Variovorax paradoxus: one gene and its partner. Each later gene encodes a partner of the first gene's protein in a complex. Links are inferred from orthologs where the notes say so. Each region holds a gene or a part of one and is shown on either strand. Other genes may lie near its edges. The genes, in order: pmbA and tldD.

Region 1 (9,724 bases):
GCCCAAGGGCGCGGGCGCCGAAGGCCAGCGCACCAGCTTCATCCCGCTGGGCGAGGTGGCCACGCTCGACATTGCGCCCGGCCCCAACCAGGTGAGCCGCGAGGACGGCAAGCGCCGCATCGTGGTGAGCGCCAACGTGCGCGGGCGCGACCTCGGTTCCTTCGTGGCCGAGGCGGAGGAAGCGATGCGCAATGTGAAGATCCCCACCGGCTACTGGACCGTGTGGGGCGGCCAGTACGAGAACCTCGCCTCGGCCACGCAGCGGCTGCAGATCGTGGTGCCGGTGTCGCTGCTGCTGGTGTTCACGCTGCTGTTCGCGATGTTCGGCAACCTCAAGGACGGCCTGCTGGTGTTCACCGGCATTCCGTTCGCGCTCACGGGCGGTATCGTGGCGCTGTGGATGCGCGGCATTCCGCTGTCGATCTCGGCGGCGGTGGGCTTCATCGCGCTGTCGGGCGTGGCGGTGCTCAACGGGCTGGTGATGATCTCGTTCATCCGCAACCTGCGCGAAAGCGGCCTGCCGCTGGACGCGGCCATTCGCGAAGGCGCGCTCACGCGGCTGCGGCCGGTGCTGATGACGGCGCTGGTCGCCTCGCTGGGCTTCGTGCCGATGGCCATTGCCACCGGCACCGGCGCCGAAGTGCAGCGGCCGCTGGCCACGGTGGTGATCGGCGGTATTCTTTCGTCGACCGCGCTGACGCTGCTGGTGCTTCCGCTGCTCTACCGCATTGCGCACCGGCGCGATGAAGAAGAGGAAGAAGTGAAGGAGCAGGTCCACGGCGCACGGCTCGACCCCGCATTGCAAGGTTCCAATGGCACATGAGCATTCACACGCTGTAGGTGGCAGCGAAAAGGCGCTGCGCTGGGCGCTGCTGCTGACCTCGCTCTACCTCGTGGCTGAAGTGGTCGGCGGGCTTGTGTCGGGCAGCCTCGCGCTGCTGTCCGATGCGGCCCACATGTTCACCGACACCGTGGCGCTGGCAATTTCGCTGGCCGCCATCTGGATCGGCAAGCGGCCCGCCGACAGGCGGCGCACCTTCGGCTACTACCGCTTCGAGATCCTGGCTGCTGTGCTCAATGCGGTGCTGCTGTTCTTCGTGGCGATCTACGTGCTGTACGAGGCCTGGCGGCGCATCTCGGCGCCGGCCGAGATCCAGTCGACCATGATGCTGCTGGTGGCGGTGGGCGGGCTGGTCGTCAACCTGATCGGCATGCGGCTGCTCGCGGCAGGCAAGGACAAGAGCCTCAACGTGAAGGGCGCGTACCTGGAGGTGTGGGCAGACATGCTGGGCTCGGTCGGCGTGATCGTGGGGGCCCTCGTGATCCGCTTTACCGGCTGGGCCTGGGTCGATTCTGTGATCGCAGTCGCCATCGGCTTGTGGGTGTTGCCGCGCACCTGGCGGCTGCTGCGCGAGAGCCTCAACGTGCTGCTCGAAGGCGTGCCTGACGAGGTGGACCTGCCCGAGGTCGAACGCGCGCTGCTGGCCGGTGAAGGCGTCGCCAGCCTGCACGATCTGCATGTATGGGCACTCTCGAGCGGCAAGGTGAGCCTGAGCGTGCACGTGGTGTGCAGGCCGGATGTGGGCGACATGGCACCGCTGATGCTGCGGTTGCGCGCCCTGCTGGCGGAGCGCTTCGACATCCACCATTCGACCGTGCAGGTCGAGCGCGTGCCGTGCGAGCAGGCGGCCGAAAGCCATGGTTTCGGGCCTGCGGTAACGGCTACCTAGCTGACTGGAACGGTCGGCTCCGGGGATTTTTCGGTCCCGGTGTCACAAACGCCTCCCGCTGGACGTCTTGCCTGCATGGACGTCCACGGGGGGCGTTCCTTTTTGACTCCCGAATCTCTTTACCGAGGAATCAACCATGAAGATCGTCATCATCGGAGGCTCCGGCCTCATCGGCTCCAAGCTCGCCACGCGCCTGCGCGATGCGGGCCACGAGGTCAACGCCGCGTCGCCCTCGACTGGCGTCAACGCGCTCACCGGCGAAGGCCTGAAAGCCGCGCTGGCGGGCGCCAATGTGGTCGTCGACGTCGCGAATTCGCCCTCGTTCGAGGACGAGCCGGCGCTCCGCTTCTTCGACACCGCGGGGCGCAACCTGCTCGCCGCCGAGGCTGAGGCCGGCGTGGCGCATCACATCGCGCTGTCGGTGGTCGGCACCGACCGCCTGCTGGCGAGTGGCTATTTCCGCGCCAAGCAGCGCCAGGAAGAGCTGATCGAGGCCTCGCCCGTGCCATGGACCATCGTGCAGGCCACGCAGTTCTTCGAATTCGTGGCCGGCATCGCCGACGGAAGCGTGCAGGGCGGCGAAGTCCGGCTGTCGAACGCGCTGATACAGCCGATGGCGGCGGACGACGTTGCCGCCGCGCTCGCCACCGTGGTGGCCGAGCCGCCCGCGCGAGGCCGGATCGAGATCGCGGGCCCGCAGGCATTGCCGCTCGACGCGCTGGTTCGGCGCCTGTTCGCGGCGACCGGCGACAAGCGGCCAGTCGTCACCGATGCCGGGGCGAGCTACTTCGGCGTGCAGCTCGACGACCGCTCGCTGACACCCGGCAACGCCCCGCGCCTCGGGACGATCCGCTTCGAGGAATGGCTTGCGCAGCGTGCGCGGGCCTGAAAGGCAACCCATGACCCGATTTCAGAAAACCTGCATTTCCCTCGGCCTCGTGTTCGGCGTACTCGGCGTGTTCGCCGCGACGCCCGCCATGGCGGCCCCTGAAGCCGCCGTGACCATGCTCATGACGAAGGACCTGGCGGACATGCCCGGCAAGGAAGCAGTCACGTTCGTTGTCGACTTTCCGCCAGGCTCAGTCGATCCCGTCCACCGCCATGACGCCCACGCCTTTGTGTACGTGCTCGAGGGATCGATCGTGATGGGCGTGAAGGGCAGCAAGGAGGTCACGCTCACCCCCGGCCAGACTTTCTACGAGGGCCCGGCTGACATCCACACCGTCGGCCGCAATGCCAGCGCCACCAAGCCCGCGAAGTTCCTCGTGACGATGGTCAAGGACAAGGGCGTGCCGTTGCTCACGCTGGTCAAGTAGCCGCTCAGCGCGGCGGACGGATGGCCGACTTGGGCCTGAATGCCTTGCAGACCGTGTCGTCCGTCTCGAGGTACGGCCCGCCGATCAGGTCGATGCAATAGGGCACCGCCGCGAAGATGCCCGGCACGACCTGCACGCCCTCGGTGTCCTTCAGCCCTTCGAGCGTTTCCGCAATCGACTTCGGCTGGCCCGGCAGGTTGATGATCAGGCTCTTGTCGCGGATCACCGCCACCTGCCGCGACAGGATCGCCGTCGGCACGAAGCGCAGGCTGATCTGGCGCATCTGCTCGCCGAAGCCGGGCATTTCCTTGTGCGCCACGGCCAGCGTGGCCTCGGGTGTCACGTCGCGCAGGGCGGGGCCTGTGCCGCCGGTGGTCAGCACCAGCGAGCAGCCGGCGTCGACCAGTTCGATCAGCGTGGCGCCGATGCGGTCGGCCTCGTCGGGAATCAGCCGGGGTTCGAATTCGATGGGGTTCTTCAGCGCCCGGCCGAGCCATTCCTTCAGCGAGGGCAGGCCCTTGTCTTCGTAGGTGCCGCTGGAGGCGCGGTCGCTGATGGAGACGATGCCGATGCGAACCGGGTCGAACGAACTCATGCGTCCTCTTCCCGGTCTTGGGCGGCTGCGGCCGCTGCGTGGTCGGCTCCGCCGTGCACCGCGAGCTGCGCGCGCACCAGCTGGAAGATCTCGCGGTAGGCCTTGCCCTGGCGGGGCGCCTCGCCGGCCGGGCCGGTCTTCATGTCCTTGCGGGCCTGGCGCACCAGGGCGCGCAGCTGCTGGGAATCGGTGGCGGGGTGGGTTTCTATCCAGCCGCCGAGGGCGTCGTCGTCGGCAATCAGCCGGTCGCGCCAGCGCTCGGCCTCGTGCAGGGCGGCGGTTTCGGCGGCCGGGGCGACGCTTTGCTCGGACAGGGCCTGCTTCACGGCCTCCAGCACTTCGGGCTCGAGCTTACGCATGAGCTTGCCGATGAACTGCATCTGGCGGCGCTTGCCCTCGAAATTGGTGATGCGCTTGGCCTCGGCGATGGCGTCGACCAGTTTTTCGTCGAGCTGGAGCGCGTCGAACAGGCCGGCGCGCAGCGTGAGCAACTCGGTGCCTAGCTTCTGCAGCTCGTCGCTTTCGCGCTTGAGGTCGGTGCGGCTGGCTTCGTCGGTGCCCTTGAGCTCGCGCTTGAGCTCAAGGTCAAGCTCGCTGCCTTCGGCAACGAACTGGCCACGGACGAAATAGCCTTTTTTGGGTTTGCGGGACATGGAGTGGATTCTGGGCCGCACCGTGCGGCGTTGCAACGCGGTGGGAAGCTGGGGAGAAAACGTGAAACAGGGGGCGCAAGTATCATAGCCACCACATGACGACATCCTCCTCGCGCGCCGATTCCGGCTTCGCCTACAGCCGCTCCTTCTTCGAAAACCTGGTCGACACCGCCTTGGCGCACGCCAAGAAGCTCGGTGCCACCGACGCCGGGGCCGAAGCCTCCGAGGGCTGCGGCCTGAGCGTGTCGGTGCGCAAGGGCGAGCTGGAAAACGTCGAGCGCAACCGCGACAAGTCGCTGGGCATCACGGTCTACGTGGGCCACCGCCGCGGCAATGCCAGCACCTCCGACTTCTCCGAAGGGGCCATCAAGCAGACCGTGCAGGCTGCCTACGACATCGCCCGCTTCACTGCCGAAGACCCCGTCAGCGGCCTGCCAGACGAAGAAGACATCGCCAAGGTGCACCCCGAACTCGACCTGTTCCACCCCTGGGATGTGACGAGCGAACAGGCCGCCAAGCTGGCGCTGGAGTGCGAAGAAGCGGCCCTGACGACCGACAAGCGCATCACCAACAGCGAGGGCGCGGGCGTCTCGGCCCAGCAGAGCCACTTCTTCAGCGCCCACACGCACGGCTTTCGTGGCGGCTACGCCAGCTCGCGGCACTCCATTTCGGTGGCACCCATCGCCGGCAAGGGCGACGACATGCAGCGCGACGCCTGGTACAGCTCCATGCGCTCGGCCGACGAACTGGCCAGCCCGCAGGCCGTGGGCCGCTATGCCGCCGAACGGGCGCTCAGCCGCCTGAAGTCGCGCAAGATCAAGACCACCGAATGCCCGGTGCTGTTCGAGTCGCCGCTGGCCGTGGGCCTGCTGGGTGGGCTGGTGCAGGCGGTAAGCGGCGGGTCGCTGTACCGCAAGAGCAGCTTCCTGCTCGATTCGCTGGGCAAGCCGGTGCTGCCAAAGCATGTCAACGTGGCCGAAGACCCGCACGTGCTGCGCGGCAAGGGCAGCTCGCCCTTCGACGACGAAGGCGTGACCACCCGGGCGCGCAAGGTGGTCGATGCCGGCCGCCTCGAAGGCTACTTTCTCTCGACCTACTCGGCCCGCAAGCTGGGCATGAAGACCACCGGCAACGCCGGCGGCTCGCATAACCTGACGCTGAGTTCGCGCCTCACCAAGCACACCGACGACCTCGACGCCATGCTCGCCAAGCTGGGCACCGGCCTGTTCGTGATCGAGCTGATGGGCCAGGGCGTGAACTACGTGACCGGCGACTACTCGCGCGGCGCCAGCGGCTTCTGGGTCGAGAAGGGCAAGATCGCCTTCCCGGTGCAGGAGATCACCATCGCCGGCAACCTGAAAGACATGCTCATGGGCATCGAGGCCATCGGGGCCGATGCCTATACCTTCGGTGCCAAGACCACGGGATCGGTCCTGGTGAACCGGATGAAGATCGCCGGCAGCTGAGAAAGCACCGCCGGCTACCGCGCGAAGGCTCACAGAACCATGAGACACAACGCAGCGCGCAAGCCGGAACTCGAGCACGAACTGCTGCGCGACCCGAGGCTCGGCTTCGAGCCGGCGGGCGGCAGCTCGGTGCGCTGCCTGCAGCACGGCGTGCCCTGGCCCTTCGACTGCTGGCACTACCACGACGAATACGAGCTGCAGTGCATCAATCGCAGCAGCGGTGACGCCTTCGTGGGCGACCACATCGGCCGCTTCGAGCCCGGCTACGTGGCTCTGGTGGGCGCCCGGCTGCCCCACACCTGGATTTCGCACGACGTGCCGCCCGAGGGCATTGCCGAGCGCAGCATGGTCATCCACTTCCGCGACGAGCCGCTGCGCAAGGGCACCGACCTGTTCCCCGAGCTGAAGGCGGTGCTGCCGATGCTCGACCGCGCGAAGCTGGGCATCGAGTTCTTCGGCATCCATGCGCTGGTGCACGAACGCTTCCTGCGCGTGCAGGCGCAGGAGGGCATGGCCCGGCTGGCGGAGTTCATCGGCCTGCTGCACGAGCTGGCCCGCTGGCCCGACTGGCGCCAGATTTCGAGCACCGCCGACCCGGCCGGCGAAGACCCGAGCGCCAACACCCGCATGCGCCGCGTGCTCGACTACCTCGACCAGCACCTGACCGAAGAGCTGTCGCTGCCGGCCGTGTGCGCCGTTGCCAACATGGCCGAAAGCAGCTTCTCGCGCTACTTCCACAAGCACATGGGCGCCACCTTCACCGACTTCGTGACGCGGCTGCGCATCGCCAAGGCCTGCGAGATGCTGCAGACCTCCGACCGGCTGGTGAGCGACATCTGCTACGAGGTGGGCTTCGCCAACCTCGCGAACTTCAACCGGCGCTTCCTGCAGCTCAAGGGTATGACCCCCTCGGCCTACCGTCAGCAGGCGCAGGACCGCTTCGGCCTGCGCACCGCGCAGAACACGCCGCTCGCCACCACGGCCTGAGCGTGCCTCTCAGGGGCTGGCATCCTGCGGCGTCAGGTGCCGCGTCATGGCCCAGAACGCCAGTGCCAGGCCGCTGGTGATTGCCCCGGCCAGGCAGACGCTGTTCCAGCCACCGTGTGCGTACAGCATCGTCGAGGCGATCGATCCAGTGGCGGAGCCGATGGAATAGAAAATCATGTAGCCGGCTGTCAGGCGGCTCTGGGCTTCCGGGCGCACGCGGTAGATCAGGCTCTGGTTGGCGACATGCACCGACTGCAGGCCGAAGTCGATCGTGACCACGCCGACCACCATCGCCCAGATAGACCACGGCAGCATGGCGATGAGCGCCCACGACAGCAGCATCACCGACAGCCCGATGCCGGTAGTGCGCTGAGCGCGACCCCGGTCTGCCTGTCGACCCGCGCGTGCAGCGCCCATGGCGCCGGCCGCGCCCGCCAGGCCGAACAGGCCCACCTGCGTGTGAGACAGCGAGAACGGCGCCGCCGTGAGCGGCAGCACCATCGGCGTCAGCAGCATCGTGATGGCCATGAAGATCAGCATGGCGAGCACCGCACGGATGCGCAGCACGGGCTCCTCGGCGAAGAGCGTGAAGACCGATCGAATCAGCTGCAGGTATGAAATGCGCACCGGGGGTGGCGCGCGCCGGGGAAGCGCCTTCCACAACAGGCCGGAGACGACCAGCGTGGCCGCGGCGGACACCAGGTACACCGAGCGCCAGCCGACAAGATCGGACAACGTGCCCGACACCGCCCGCGCCAGCAGGATGCCGATGATGATGCCGCTGGTGACGATGCCGACCACGCGGCCGCGCTCGCCTGGCGGGGCCATGAGTGCGGCGTAGGCGACCAGCACCTGCGTCACGACGGCCAGCAGGCCCACGGCGGCCATCGCCGGCAGCAGGATCGCCGCGCTGGGCGCCAGCGCGACGCAGAGCAGTGCGACCACCGACAGCAGCGATTGCCCCACGATCAGCTGCCGCCGGTCGATCAGGTCGCCCAGAGGAACGACCAGCAGCAGCCCCAGGCCGTAGCCGACCTGGGTGATGGTGATCACGATGCCGACCGTGGCGGGGCGGATGCCGAAGGTGGCCGCCAGCGTGTCCAGCAGCGGCTGGGCGTAGTAGACGTTGGCCACGGCCAGCCCGCAGGCGACCGCGAACAGCAGCGCCATCGCGGCCGTTATCGGCGGCGCGGTGGGCCGTGCCTGCGCCTCACGGGCCGCGGCTGCATCGATGTTCAATTGCATGGCGATGCTCTGCCGTCAGGCACGCAGGGCGTCGTGGAAGCGCTCGATGTGCGCGGCGATCGTTTCGCCCAGTTCTTCGAGCGCGAAATGGCCGGTGTCGAGCAGCTTGAAATCGATCTGCCGGAGATCGCGCTGGTAGGGATACGCGCCCGACGGCGGAAAGATCACGTCGTTGGCACCCCACACGACCAGCGTCGGCGGCTGGTGCTGGCGAAAGTAGGCCTGCCAGGCCGGGTAGTGCGAGAGGTTGCGGCCGTAGTCGTGCAGCAGGGCCGCCATCGCGTCCTTGTTGCCGGGGCGGGCCAGCAGGGCGCGTTGCAGCAGCCAGTTGTCCGGGTTGATGCGCGCCGGGTCTTTCACGCCGTGGGTGTAGTTCCATTCCAGGGCTGCGTCCGACATGGCGGCTTCGCGGATCCTGGCGTAGTTGACCGGCGAGGGGTCCCTCCACAGCTCGCGGGCCAGGCCCCAGAAGTCGTCCGGCAATCCCTCTTCGTAGGCGTTGGCGTTCTGCACGACCAGGAAGCTCACTTTTTCAGGGTGGCGGCTGGCCAGCCGGAATCCCACCGGGCCGCCGAAATCCTGCATGTAGAGGCCGTAGCGCTTCAGGCCGAGTTGGTCGGTGAATTTCTCGACGATGTCGGCGAGGTGGTCGAAGGTGTAGCTGAACTCGACGACCGATGGTGCGTCGCTGTGCCCGAAGCCGGGGTAGTCCGGCGCAATGACGTGGAAGCGATGGGCCAGCCGTTCGATCAGCTCCCGGTACATGAAGGAGGAGGCTGGAAAGCCGTGCAGCAGGAGCAGGGTTGGCAGCGCCGGGTCTCCCGCCTCGCGGTAGAAGATGTTCAGGCCGTCGACGGTGGCGGTGCGGTAGTGGGTCATGGTGGATTCCAGAAATGGCGTTCTTGGTTTCAAAACAAAACCACGCGGATTCTATCGATCTGGTTTTACATTGCAACTGATTGGCGAATTCGCGCGCCACCCCCGGCAAAACCCCAAGCCCGCTGGTCATCGAAGTACCAGTCCACCGGCGCGCGTGTACGCGGCGCCGGGCCGCGGCTGAATACGCTTCGTCCCTCTCGCAAGCCCTTCACAAACAAGACCAGGAGACGAACGATGACGAACCGAACCACTCGCCGCATTGCGGCCGGCACGCTGTTGCTGGCGGCATTGGCCGCGGCGGGCCATGCGCAGGCGCAGCAGGCCTGCAAGGACGATGTGCGCGTGCTGTCCCAGCCGCGCGACGGGCTGACCCTGCTGGAAAAGTACAAGGACGAGTTCAAGGCCCTGAGCGGCGCGTCGTTCAACATCGACAACCTCAACGAGAACGACCGCCGCACCAAGACCCGCGCCGACGCCTCGACCGTCGGCAAGTACAACGTGTACTACGTCGACGAGGCCAACGTGCCGCTGTTCGCCCAGTCGAAGTGGATCGTGCCGCTGGCCAAGTACTACCCCGCCGACTACGACTACGCCGACTTCGACCCCGGCCGCCAGAAGGTCGCCACTTTCGACGGCCAGGCCTGGTTCGCGCCGCTCACCGGTGGCGGCGACTTGCTGGTCTATCGCAAGGACCTGCTCGAGAAGGCCGGCATCAAGCCGCCCACAACGCTTGAGGAATTCGCCGAAGCCGCGAAGAAGCTCAACGACCCGGCCCACGGCATCTACGGCGTGGCCCTGCGTGGCCAGCGCGGTTCGGGTGCCAACGTGTGGCGCTGGATGCCGTTCTTCCGCG
Region 2 (9,671 bases), 1.3 Mb from region 1 along the record:
ATGTTGTGGATGTTGCGGCGGGTGCCTTCGATCAGGGTTTCAACGGGCGTCCCGCGAATCGGGAAAAAGCGGATCAGATGTTCGGGAGGGGGCAGCACGTTGATGTCCTTGATGCGTTCGTCGTCGGTCTTGCTGGTTTTTTCGACGCTCGCATACCAGCTGTCGCTGGCCGGGGCAGTGTTCGTGCTCATGGTTGCTTCCTTGTCTGTCGGGTTTGAGTGGATATCGCAGGGGCAAAAAAAAACCGCCGGGGCTCAGGGCACCGGCGGTTTTGGGAGGGTGTTCGTTTGCTTTACGCGCTCGCCTCTCGTCCGCCGGAAACCGGGAACCAAAAGTAGGCAAAGAAATAAGCGCGGAGGGCGGACATGTGCGCGAAATGTAGCACGGAAAGCAAAAACCCGGTCAAGCGGCCGGGTGCGGCGTTGTTTACCGGTAGCCCGACTCGTTGGCGTTGTGGATGATCCAGATCAGGTTACCGCTGGTGTATTCGCCCATGCCGCCACCGGCGAAGACCAACCGGCCCTGGCCTTTGTAGGTCATCTCGAAACGGTGGCGGTCGCTGCCGAAATAGAACGGAATGAAGGCCTTGCCCGTAACGTACGCCCCCTGGTCGGTCGGCGGGCCCGCAAGGTCGGTGACCTGCTTGGCGCTCATGCCGATCTGCAGGCGTGTGAACTTGCTGTTGCGCGCCGGGTTGCCGGTGATTTCGCCTTCGTAGCCGTTCAGGCCCTTGACGGTGCGGCCGCTGCCTGCTTCGACCTTCGACGAGTCGACCACGTTGCCCTGGGCATCCATGCCGGCCTTCGCGCCGCCGCGCGCCGGTGCCGCGGGGGCGGGTGCCGGCGCAGCCGCAGGCTGGCTGCCCCCGGAGCCGCCGCGCGACGCGCAACCCGCGCCCGCCAGCACTACAACGGCAGTCACGGCCCACAGAGCCGCGGACGAATTGATCCTGATCCTCATCGAACGCTCCTTGTTGTGAAAGGAGCGCAGCTTAACAAGCCCTCAGGCCGTGCCGCCTACGGTCAAACCATCGATGCGCAACGTCGGCTGGCCGACGCCCACCGGCACGCTCTGGCCTTCCTTGCCGCATGTGCCGACGCCCGAGTCAAGCGCCATGTCGTTGCCGATCATGGTCACGCGGGTGAGTGCGTCGGGGCCATTGCCCACGATGGTCGCGCCCTTCACCGGGTACTGGATCTTGCCGTTCTCGACCCAATAGGCCTCGCTGGCCGAGAACACGAACTTGCCGCTCGTGATGTCGACCTGCCCGCCGCCGAAGTTCGTGGCGTACAGGCCCTTCTTGATGCTGGCGACGATTTCCTTCGGGTCCTTGTCGCCGCCAAGCATGTAGGTGTTGGTCATGCGCGGCATCGGCACGTGTGCGTAGCTTTCGCGGCGGCCGTTGCCTGTGGGCTTGACCTTCATGAGGCGCGCATTGAGCGCGTCCTGGATGTAGCCCTTGAGGATGCCGTCCTCGATCAGCACGTTGCGCTGGCTGGCGTTGCCCTCGTCGTCGACGTTGAGCGAGCCGCGGCGGTCGGCGATCGTGCCGTCGTCGAGCACCGTGACGCCCTTGGCCGCCACGCGCTGGCCGATGCGGCCGGAGAACGCGCTTGAGCCCTTGCGGTTGAAGTCGCCCTCCAGGCCGTGGCCAATGGCTTCGTGCAGCAGGATGCCGGGCCAGCCGGAGCCGAGCACCACGGTCATTTCGCCGGCCGGCGCCGGGCGTGCGTCGAGGTTGGTCAGGGCGGCTTTCACGGCATGGTCGACGTACTCGGCGATCTGTTCGTCGGTGAAATAGGCCAGGCCGAAACGCCCCCCACCGCCGCCGGAGCCGATTTCGCGGCGGCCGTTCTGCTCGGCGATCACGGTGACCGACAGGCGCACCAGCGGGCGCACGTCGGCGGCCAGCGTGCCGTCGGCACGTGCCACGAGCACCACGTCGTACTCGCTTGCAAGGCCCGCCATGACCTGCGCCACGCGCGGATCGCGCGAGCGGGCCAGCTTTTCGACCTTTTCGAGCAACTTCACCTTGGTGGTGCTGTCGAGCGTGGAAATGGGGTCGATGCCGTCGTAGAGCGAGCGGCTCGATGCGATCTTGCGGGCCGGCGTCTTCACACGGCCCGTGCGGCCGGCGGAGGAAATGGAGCGCACCGTGCGCGCCGCGTCGAGCAGCGAGGCCTCGGAAATGTCGTCTGAATAGGCAAAAGCGGTCTTCTCGCCACTGACCGCACGCACGCCAACGCCCTGGTCGATGCTGAAGCTGCCGGTCTTGACGATGCCCTCTTCGAGGCTCCAGCCCTCGCTGCGCGTGTACTGGAAGTACAGGTCGGCGTCGTCCACCCGGTGCGCGGTGATCTCGGCCAAGGCCTTGCTCAGGTGCGATTCGTCGAGGCCGAACGGCGTGAGAAGAAGCTGTTGCGCCGTGGCGAGGCGCTCGATGGTGGGTTCGCGAGAGATCATCGTGACATTCTAGGCAGCCGCCCTCTTCCGCGCTGCCCCAAAGGGCACTCTGGCGCTACTAGTTCTGCGCCAGCTTCCTTGCCCGGGCGATCGACATCAGGATCCCCAGCCCCAGCCCCAGCGTCACCATGGCCGTACCGCCATAGCTGATGAACGGCAGCGGCACCCCCACCACCGGCAGGATGCCGCTCACCATGCCCATGTTCACGAAGGCGTAGGTGAAGAAGATCATCGTCACCGCCCCTGCCAGCAGGCGCGAGAACAGGGTCGCCGCATTGGTCGCGATCACCAGCCCCCGGAAGATCAGCAGGATGAAGGCCGAAATCAGCGCCAGGTTGCCCATCAGCCCGAATTCCTCGGAATAGGCGGCAAAGATGAAGTCGGTGGTTCGCTCGGGAATGAATTCGAGGTGCGTCTGCGTACCCTGCATGAAGCCCTTTCCGCCCACCCCGCCCGAACCGATGGCGATCATCCCCTGGATGATGTGGAAGCCCTTGCCCAGCGGGTCCTTGCTCGGGTCGAGCAGCGTGCACACGCGCTGCTTCTGGTAGTCGTGCAGCACGCGCCAGTCGACCCCGTCGGCGCACAGCTTCGACTCGAAGCCCACGATCAGCGTCACGGCCACCGCGCCGATCAGCACCGGCGGCACGATCAGCTTCCACGGCAGCCCGGCAAAGAAGATCACCGCCAGCCCGGCGGCCAGCACCAGCAGCGAGGTTCCCAGGTCGGGCTGCTTCATGATGAGCCCGACCGGCACCGCCAGCAGCACCGTAGCTACCACGAAGTCGAGCGGCCGCAGCTGGCCTTCGCGCCGCTGGAACCACCAGGCCAGCATCAGCGGCATTGCGATCTTCAGGATTTCGCTGGGCTGGATCACCACGCCCACGTTGATCCAGCGCTGGGCGCCCTTCTTGGTGATGCCGAACAGCGCCACCGCCACCAGCAGCGCCACGCCCATCGTGTAGAGCGGCACGGCGGCCAGCATCAGCCGCTGCGGCGGCACCTGCGCCACCACGAACATGATGAAGCCGGCCAGCAGCATGTTGCGGCCATGGTCGACGAAGCGCGAGCCATGGTCATAGCCGGAGGAATACATGGTCAGCAGCCCGGCGAACGCGAGCAGCAGCACGGCGAAGGCCAGAAAGCCGTCGAAGCCCTGGAAGATGGGCGCAATGCGACGCGCCAGGGAGGGCTGATTGAACACGGCAGACATGGGGGCGGATTATCCGGCTTATACGAATCCCCGGCGCGTGTCCCCCCGTGGAAATCCCCATCCCCGACTGTCATGGGTCGTTCGCCTCTTGCTCTTACATTCGGGGATTCATAAAAAAGGGAGGATCGGATGGCGTCTCAACGTCTGCGCTTGTCGCTCGTGGCAGGTCTTTGCATTTCGGTCGTCGCATGCGGCGGCGGTGGCGGCGGAGGGAGCTCAGGGCTGCCCTTCGGACTGGCCGGCTCGGGTAACTCGTCCACCCCGAATTCCTCTGCTTCGACCTCGCCCACCCTGAGCGGCACGGCCGCCACCGGCGCGGCCTTCGGTGGCGCCACCGTCACGGTCCAGGATCAAAGCGGCGCGACGGTCTGCACCACCCAGACCGACGGGCAAGGCACCTACCACTGCGCGCTGTCCGCAGCCACCAAGGCGCCCCTCGTAATCACCGCGGTGCGCGACGACCAGTCGCTCTACAGCACCGTTGCCAGCAACGGCGGCACCGCCAACATCACGCCGCTGACCACGGTCATCGTCTCTCGGCTCTCGCCGGATGGTCGCCCCGCCAATCTGGCGGCGGCCATACAGGCCAACGCTGGCACCGTGACCGACGCGCGCCTGCAACAGCAGACAGCCGCGCTCGTTGCAGCGCTCCAGCCGGTGCTGGACGCCCTCGGGCAGGCCACCGTCGATCCGATCACCGGCCAATTCAGCGCCGACGGCACCGGGCACGACAAGGTACTCGACGCGCTGCTGGTCAGCGTGCGCCCCGACAGCGGCGCTGCCAACATCGAGATCACGGTGAAGGGCCTTCCGTCGGGCGACGACGCTGTACCAGCCTCCATCATCTTCCGTAGCAGCGATGCCTCCGTTCCGGCTCTGCCAACGGGCATTACGCCAGACCAACTGGCCGGCCTTCCCGCGCCGGCCTTGCTGGCCAATCTGCTCGACCGCCTGAACGCGTGCTACCGACTGCCGCTGTCGCAGCGCGTCTCCGCGCCGAACGACACAACGGCAGTGACCGGCGGGCCGGTTGATGTGATCGCGCCCGCCTGCCGCGAGCTCTTCGTTGGAAACGACCCTGCCGGCTACCTCCACAGCGGCTTCGGCGTGGGCCGCGACGCCGACAACCAGGGCAGCTTCACCAGTCTCTTCCGTCCCGAAAACACGGGCCGCACCTGGGACCGCGCCAACTTCGAGTTCTTCCGTCCGAACGGCGACCTAGCACTCAGCTACCGCGCGACCGACGTGGGAGACAACGTCACCTTCGGCACCGTCACCGTGCGCAAGGTGGGCAGCACGCTCAAGCTCGCTGGGGACGGCCATGTCTACGCCTCCAACGTGCGCCCGGTGTTCGCCTACCGCGACATGATCAACTCCCCCGCGTTCAACTCGTACACCACGGGTTACGGCATCCCGATCCGGAATCGGCAGGAAGGCGGCGCGGCAGTCTTCAGCAAGGTCATCGTGACTTCGCCGCTGAACAAGGTCCTGACCTTCATCCCGCAACCCGGCCTGTCGTTCCTCGTGGTGACCAGGCCCGACGGCACGCCGGAGCTCAACAACGGCATCAATCTGCGCGGCATCTACGAGAACCCGTCGACGCCCGGCAGCCTGGCGAGCCGTGAGCCCGGCATCGGGTTGCTCGACCCCCAGTACACCGACACGCAGATCAGCCAGTTGCAGGACCAGAGCGTGTGGAAATTCGAGTTCGTGCACGCGAAGCCGGGCGTACCCAACGTGATCCAGTACGAACGCACCCTCTCTCGCGCAGCAACGATCGGCGAGATCCGCCAGCAGCCGCTGTTCGACCTGGCGCCCGCCATGCGCACCCAGCTGGTCTCCCGCACCAATGCCGACGCTGGCTTGGTCTACCCCACGAACAGTGCGGGCCAGCCGAACATCCTGGACATCAGCGTCACTGGCAACCAGGATGCGTGGGTCGTGCCGAGCGGCGCGCTGGCTCCCGCCGTGCTGACGGCCTACGGCTTCGCCAAGTCGGGCACCCGCTTCAACGACAACATCGCGCTGCCCTCCACGGCGCGCAAGGCGGTGATCGACTGCTCCGCCGAGACGGCCGGCGACACGCATTGCGACAGCGCTGCTGGCAAGCAGTACGCCGAAGGCACGCGGGTGCATTACCTGGCGTTCGAGGCCTACAACGCGCGCAGCCTCGGCATCACGCGCTACGTGCTGTTCTACAAGCAGTTCTGAATGAACATCTGAGGGCCTCGCACCGGGGCACCGGGTGCGGGGTTCTCAATCGAATTCGAGCTGAACGACCGTGCGTCCGGGTCGGCTTTCAACCGTCAGCCGGGCCCCGATGGCCCCCGAGCGCTCCGCCAGCGACCGCGGCCGATGCTTCACGGCGTCAAAGCCCTTGCCGTTGTCGATCACCCGCAGTTGCACCGTCGTGCCCTGCATCCCGGCCTCGAATCGCAACACGGTGGCCTGGGCGTGCTGCAGCACGTTGGAGATCGCCTCGAAGAGCAAAAACTGCAATTGCCGCATGCCTTGCGCGCCGAGCCGCTCTACCGGCTCCACCTCGTCCACCGCCCATTCGAACTCGATGCCCGAAGACGCCAGGCGGGGCTCCAGGCGGTAGCGCGCCGCTGCCAGCAGCGCACCCACGTCGCCCGGCGGCAGGTGGATCGAATCGATCTGCAGCTTGAGCTGGTCCAGCGAATCGCGCAGCGTGCGCAGCAGGTCGCCCGAGCTGGTCTGGCCCGACTGCAGCTGCCGGATCGCCGAAGTGATGTGCGAGCCCATGCCGTCGTGCATTTCGCGCAGGATGCGTTCGCGCTCGTGGGTGCGCGCCTGGTCGCGCGCCGCGGCCTCGAGTTCGGCATACGTGGCCGCCAGCTCGCGTTCGCGCTGGGCCACCCGCTCGGCCAGGGCCGCGACCGATCCGCGCGCCAACACGCTCGCCGCACGAAAGCGCCGCAGCACGATCAACAGCAGCGCCACGCCGAAGAACACCGACGAATAGCGCACCCAGGTGGTCTCGCCATAGGCGTCGCTGAGGCGGATCACCAGCCAGTCGCGCACGCCGAACATCACTGTCACCAGAGCAGCGCCGGCCACCAGCAGCCGCTCGGCGCTCGGCTCGCGCAGGGTGGCGACAGCGAAGGCGCTGACGAAGGCCAGGACGAACACGATCTGGACGGCAAGCCAACCGGTGAGCCACATCGGCTCCTCGCGCTGCAGCGACAGCGCGCTGAACAGCACCGTAGCGGCCACGATGCCCGCGACAGGCCAGCGCACCCACCGGTAGCGGCGGTCGCGCCCCCACCCCGCGAGGTGGTAGACGAACATCATGGAAGAGGCGGCCCAGCCCGCATAGCAGGCGGCCATCAGCACGCCCCATGGCCCCCAGGACAGGGGAGGCTCGGCGATCACGCCGTCGGCCACCCGCACCGCCCAGCAGAACTCCGCCAGCGCGGCCCAGAAGTAGATGCCGTCGCGCCGCTGGGCGCCCTTGGCATCGACGTCGACCTGCGTCAGCCACAGCGCCAGCGCGATGCCGCCGACGATCAGGCTGAAAGCCATCAGCAGCACCGAGCCGGTGAAGCGCCATGCATAGGCGCTCTCGAAGAGTTCGGTGCGCACCGGCGCGGCCGGTCCGATGACCACTTGCGACAGCCCCGCGCGCCGGGCGGTATCGGCGTGCAGGCGGATCTGCAGGAGGTTGTCGCCCTTGCGCAGCAGGCGCCCGGGCACCGGCACGTAGATGGGCGCCTTGGCGTAGTCGGCGTCGTTGCTGCGGTCCAGGTCGCCGTAGACCTGCAGCAGCGCGTCGTTCAATTTCACCTCGAAGACGTTGCCGACGCGTGGAATGAAGATGCCCCACGGCGTCTCGGGCTCGGCCTCGAGCGTGAACGGCAGGTCAAAACTCGCCATGCCGGGGCGGCCGTTGTGCTGGCGGTCCCAGTGGTAGGACAGCTCGACCGGCTCGGTGCGCGTAACGCCGTCGACCGTGGTCGTCACGGTGCCCTGGCGCAGTTCGATCGGCGCCTCGGACGCGACCGCGCTGGAGACGCCGGCAATACCCGCGAGGAGCATCGCCAGCCATAGCATCAGCAGCGACGCCCATTTTGGTCGCATCTGTGCTCAGCCCGGATGAGACAACAGGCCGAGCCGCGTTGCTTCGAAAACGGCCTCGCTCTTGGAATGCACGGCGAGCTTTCCGTAGAGATTCTTGATGTGGGTCTGCACGGTGTGCACGCTCAGACCCTTGAGCCGCGCGATCTCCGCGTACGAGAAGCCGCGCGCGATCAGCGTCAGCACCTCGTGTTCTCGTGCCGACAGCAGGCCGCGGTCGGACTCGTCCGCGGCTGCTTCGGGCGCCGCACCCGGCGGCGCGCCGGGAACGACCGCCGATTGCAAGCTGCGGTACTTCGCGAGCACACGCCGCGCGATCATGGGCGAGATCGGCGAGGCGCCTGCCTTCATCTCCACGATGGTCTGCGCGATGTCCTCCGGCGCGGCGTCCTTGTGGATGTAGCCTACGGCACCCGCCTCGATGCTGGCGAGCACGTTCTCTTCGTCGCCGAAAACAGACACCACCAGCGGCTCGCACCCGGGAAAGCGCGCCACGGCGTCGCGGATCACATCGAGTCCGGTGCCGTCGGGCATGCCGAGATCGACCAGCAGCACGTCGGGAATGGTGGTGGTGCGGGACAGCCAACCCAGCGCTTCCTGCACCGTGCCCGCACTGCCGAGCCAGAAAAGGCGCGGGCTGCGCTGCACGCTGGCCTCGAAAAAGGCGCGCGCGCGGCTATCGTCTTCGACGACCAGCACACCCCAGCGGCGTAGCGTCGCGTCGTCCTGAGCCTCAGTGTTCATGGGCATGAGCATAAGCCCCGGCGCGCACCGGGAATCCATACACGCCTCCCCCGTTCATGGGATGCCCACGATGAAGCATCACCGCGAAACTTTCGCCGCTTTTTTGCAGGGCATATCCCCCTTCCCATGCAAATGAAGTAACCCGAACGTAGGCCATTCATGCCGCAGTGGTCAAGGATTTAGTACTTTTGAATTCCAGTCGCACGGCACACCCCCGAACCGGGGCACGCGAAATGCCGGCGCGCCTCGGGCTCTCAGTAAGCTACGGCCTTACCGAAGAACCTCGCCCGGCGGGTTTTTTGTATGTTGGAAGCGGCCTCGCGAGAACAGACCTCATGCAGAATTACCCGTTCCCGGCAAGCGAGGTGCGACGCTCGCACCTCCCGTCTTTTCCTCGCATGGATCCGCAAACCACACACCTGCTTTACCTGCACGGTTTCCGTTCTTCGCCTCGTTCGACCAAGGCCCGGATCGTCGCGGAGCGCGTGGCGCGGCAACATCCGAATCTGCAGTGGTGGTGTCCGCAATTGCCGCCGTCGCCGCACGACGCCATCGACATGGTGATGAAGGGCATCGCGCACTGGCCGCGCAAGTCGATGGCGGTGGTGGGCTCGTCGCTCGGCGGGTACTACGCCACCTACGTGGCCGGCATGACGCGTTGCCGAGCGGTGCTGCTCAACCCGGCCGTGCATCCCGCGCGCGACCTCACGCGCTACATCGGCGACCAGACCGTCTGGCATGACCCGGCCGAGCATTTCTACTTTCGTCCCGAATACATCCACGAGCTTCGCGCGATGGAAGTCGGCCCGCTCACGCGGCCAGAACGCGTGTTCGCGATCATCGCCAAGGGCGACGAGGCGCTTGACTGGCACGAAATGTCCGCGCGCTACCCCGACAGCAACATCAAGCTGCTCGAGGGCAGCGACCACGCCCTGTCGGATTTCGAAAAGGCCCATCTCGACGACGTGATGGCCTTCATCAACCCGGTCTAGAACTCACCCCCAGGCTTCCACGGCATCCCCTGGAATGGAATCGCGCCCGTTCCAGCGTGGGAGAATCCGCGGATGTTTGTATTGTTTGAAGAAGCCGGCAAGTACCTCGGCGGCCGCGTGCTGTCGGAGGCCGAAGCATCGGCACAAGTCGAGCTCGAAAC

The links.
Region 2: the proteins of pmbA (region 1) and tldD are in contact, whole or in part, in a solved structure (PDB 5NJ9), measured with the Escherichia coli proteins. The link is inferred for Variovorax paradoxus from one-to-one orthologs.

What each region holds. Positions count from the first base shown.
Region 1 is NZ_CP102931.1:4,445,762-4,455,485, reverse strand. The notes cover bases 3,676-6,574. They hold pmbA (metalloprotease PmbA), read left to right. Parts: upstream 3,676-4,389; coding sequence 4,390-5,760; downstream 5,761-6,574. Other genes in these bases: NWF24_RS21000 (AraC family transcriptional regulator), read left to right, coding at 5,800-6,574; yjgA (ribosome biogenesis factor YjgA), read right to left, coding at 3,676-4,294. Also shown: NWF24_RS21035 (CusA/CzcA family heavy metal efflux RND transporter), read left to right, coding at 1-823; NWF24_RS21030 (cation diffusion facilitator family transporter), read left to right, coding at 813-1,730; NWF24_RS21025 (SDR family oxidoreductase), read left to right, coding at 1,867-2,619; NWF24_RS21020 (cupin domain-containing protein), read left to right, coding at 2,630-3,046; mog (molybdopterin adenylyltransferase), read right to left, coding at 3,051-3,641; more of yjgA, read right to left, coding at 3,638-3,675; more of NWF24_RS21000, read left to right, coding at 6,575-6,747; NWF24_RS20995 (MFS transporter), read right to left, coding at 6,757-7,992; NWF24_RS20990 (alpha/beta fold hydrolase), read right to left, coding at 8,008-8,871; NWF24_RS20985 (ABC transporter substrate-binding protein), read left to right, coding at 9,106-9,724.
Region 2 is NZ_CP102931.1:5,702,771-5,712,441, forward strand. Bases 234-3,079 are described here. They hold tldD (metalloprotease TldD), read right to left. Parts: upstream 2,464-3,079; coding sequence 1,003-2,463; downstream 234-1,002. Other genes in these bases: NWF24_RS26900 (hypothetical protein), read right to left, coding at 427-960; rodA (rod shape-determining protein RodA), read right to left, coding at 2,522-3,079. Also shown: NWF24_RS26895 (3-deoxy-7-phosphoheptulonate synthase), read right to left, coding at 1-191; more of rodA, read right to left, coding at 3,080-3,676; NWF24_RS26915 (carboxypeptidase regulatory-like domain-containing protein), read left to right, coding at 3,806-5,887; NWF24_RS26920 (sensor histidine kinase), read right to left, coding at 5,933-7,777; NWF24_RS26925 (response regulator transcription factor), read right to left, coding at 7,784-8,530; NWF24_RS26930 (YqiA/YcfP family alpha/beta fold hydrolase), read left to right, coding at 8,917-9,510; NWF24_RS26935 (ribonuclease catalytic domain-containing protein), read left to right, coding at 9,583-9,671. UniProt on the Escherichia coli protein: Metalloprotease involved in CcdA degradation. Suppresses the inhibitory activity of the carbon storage regulator (CsrA).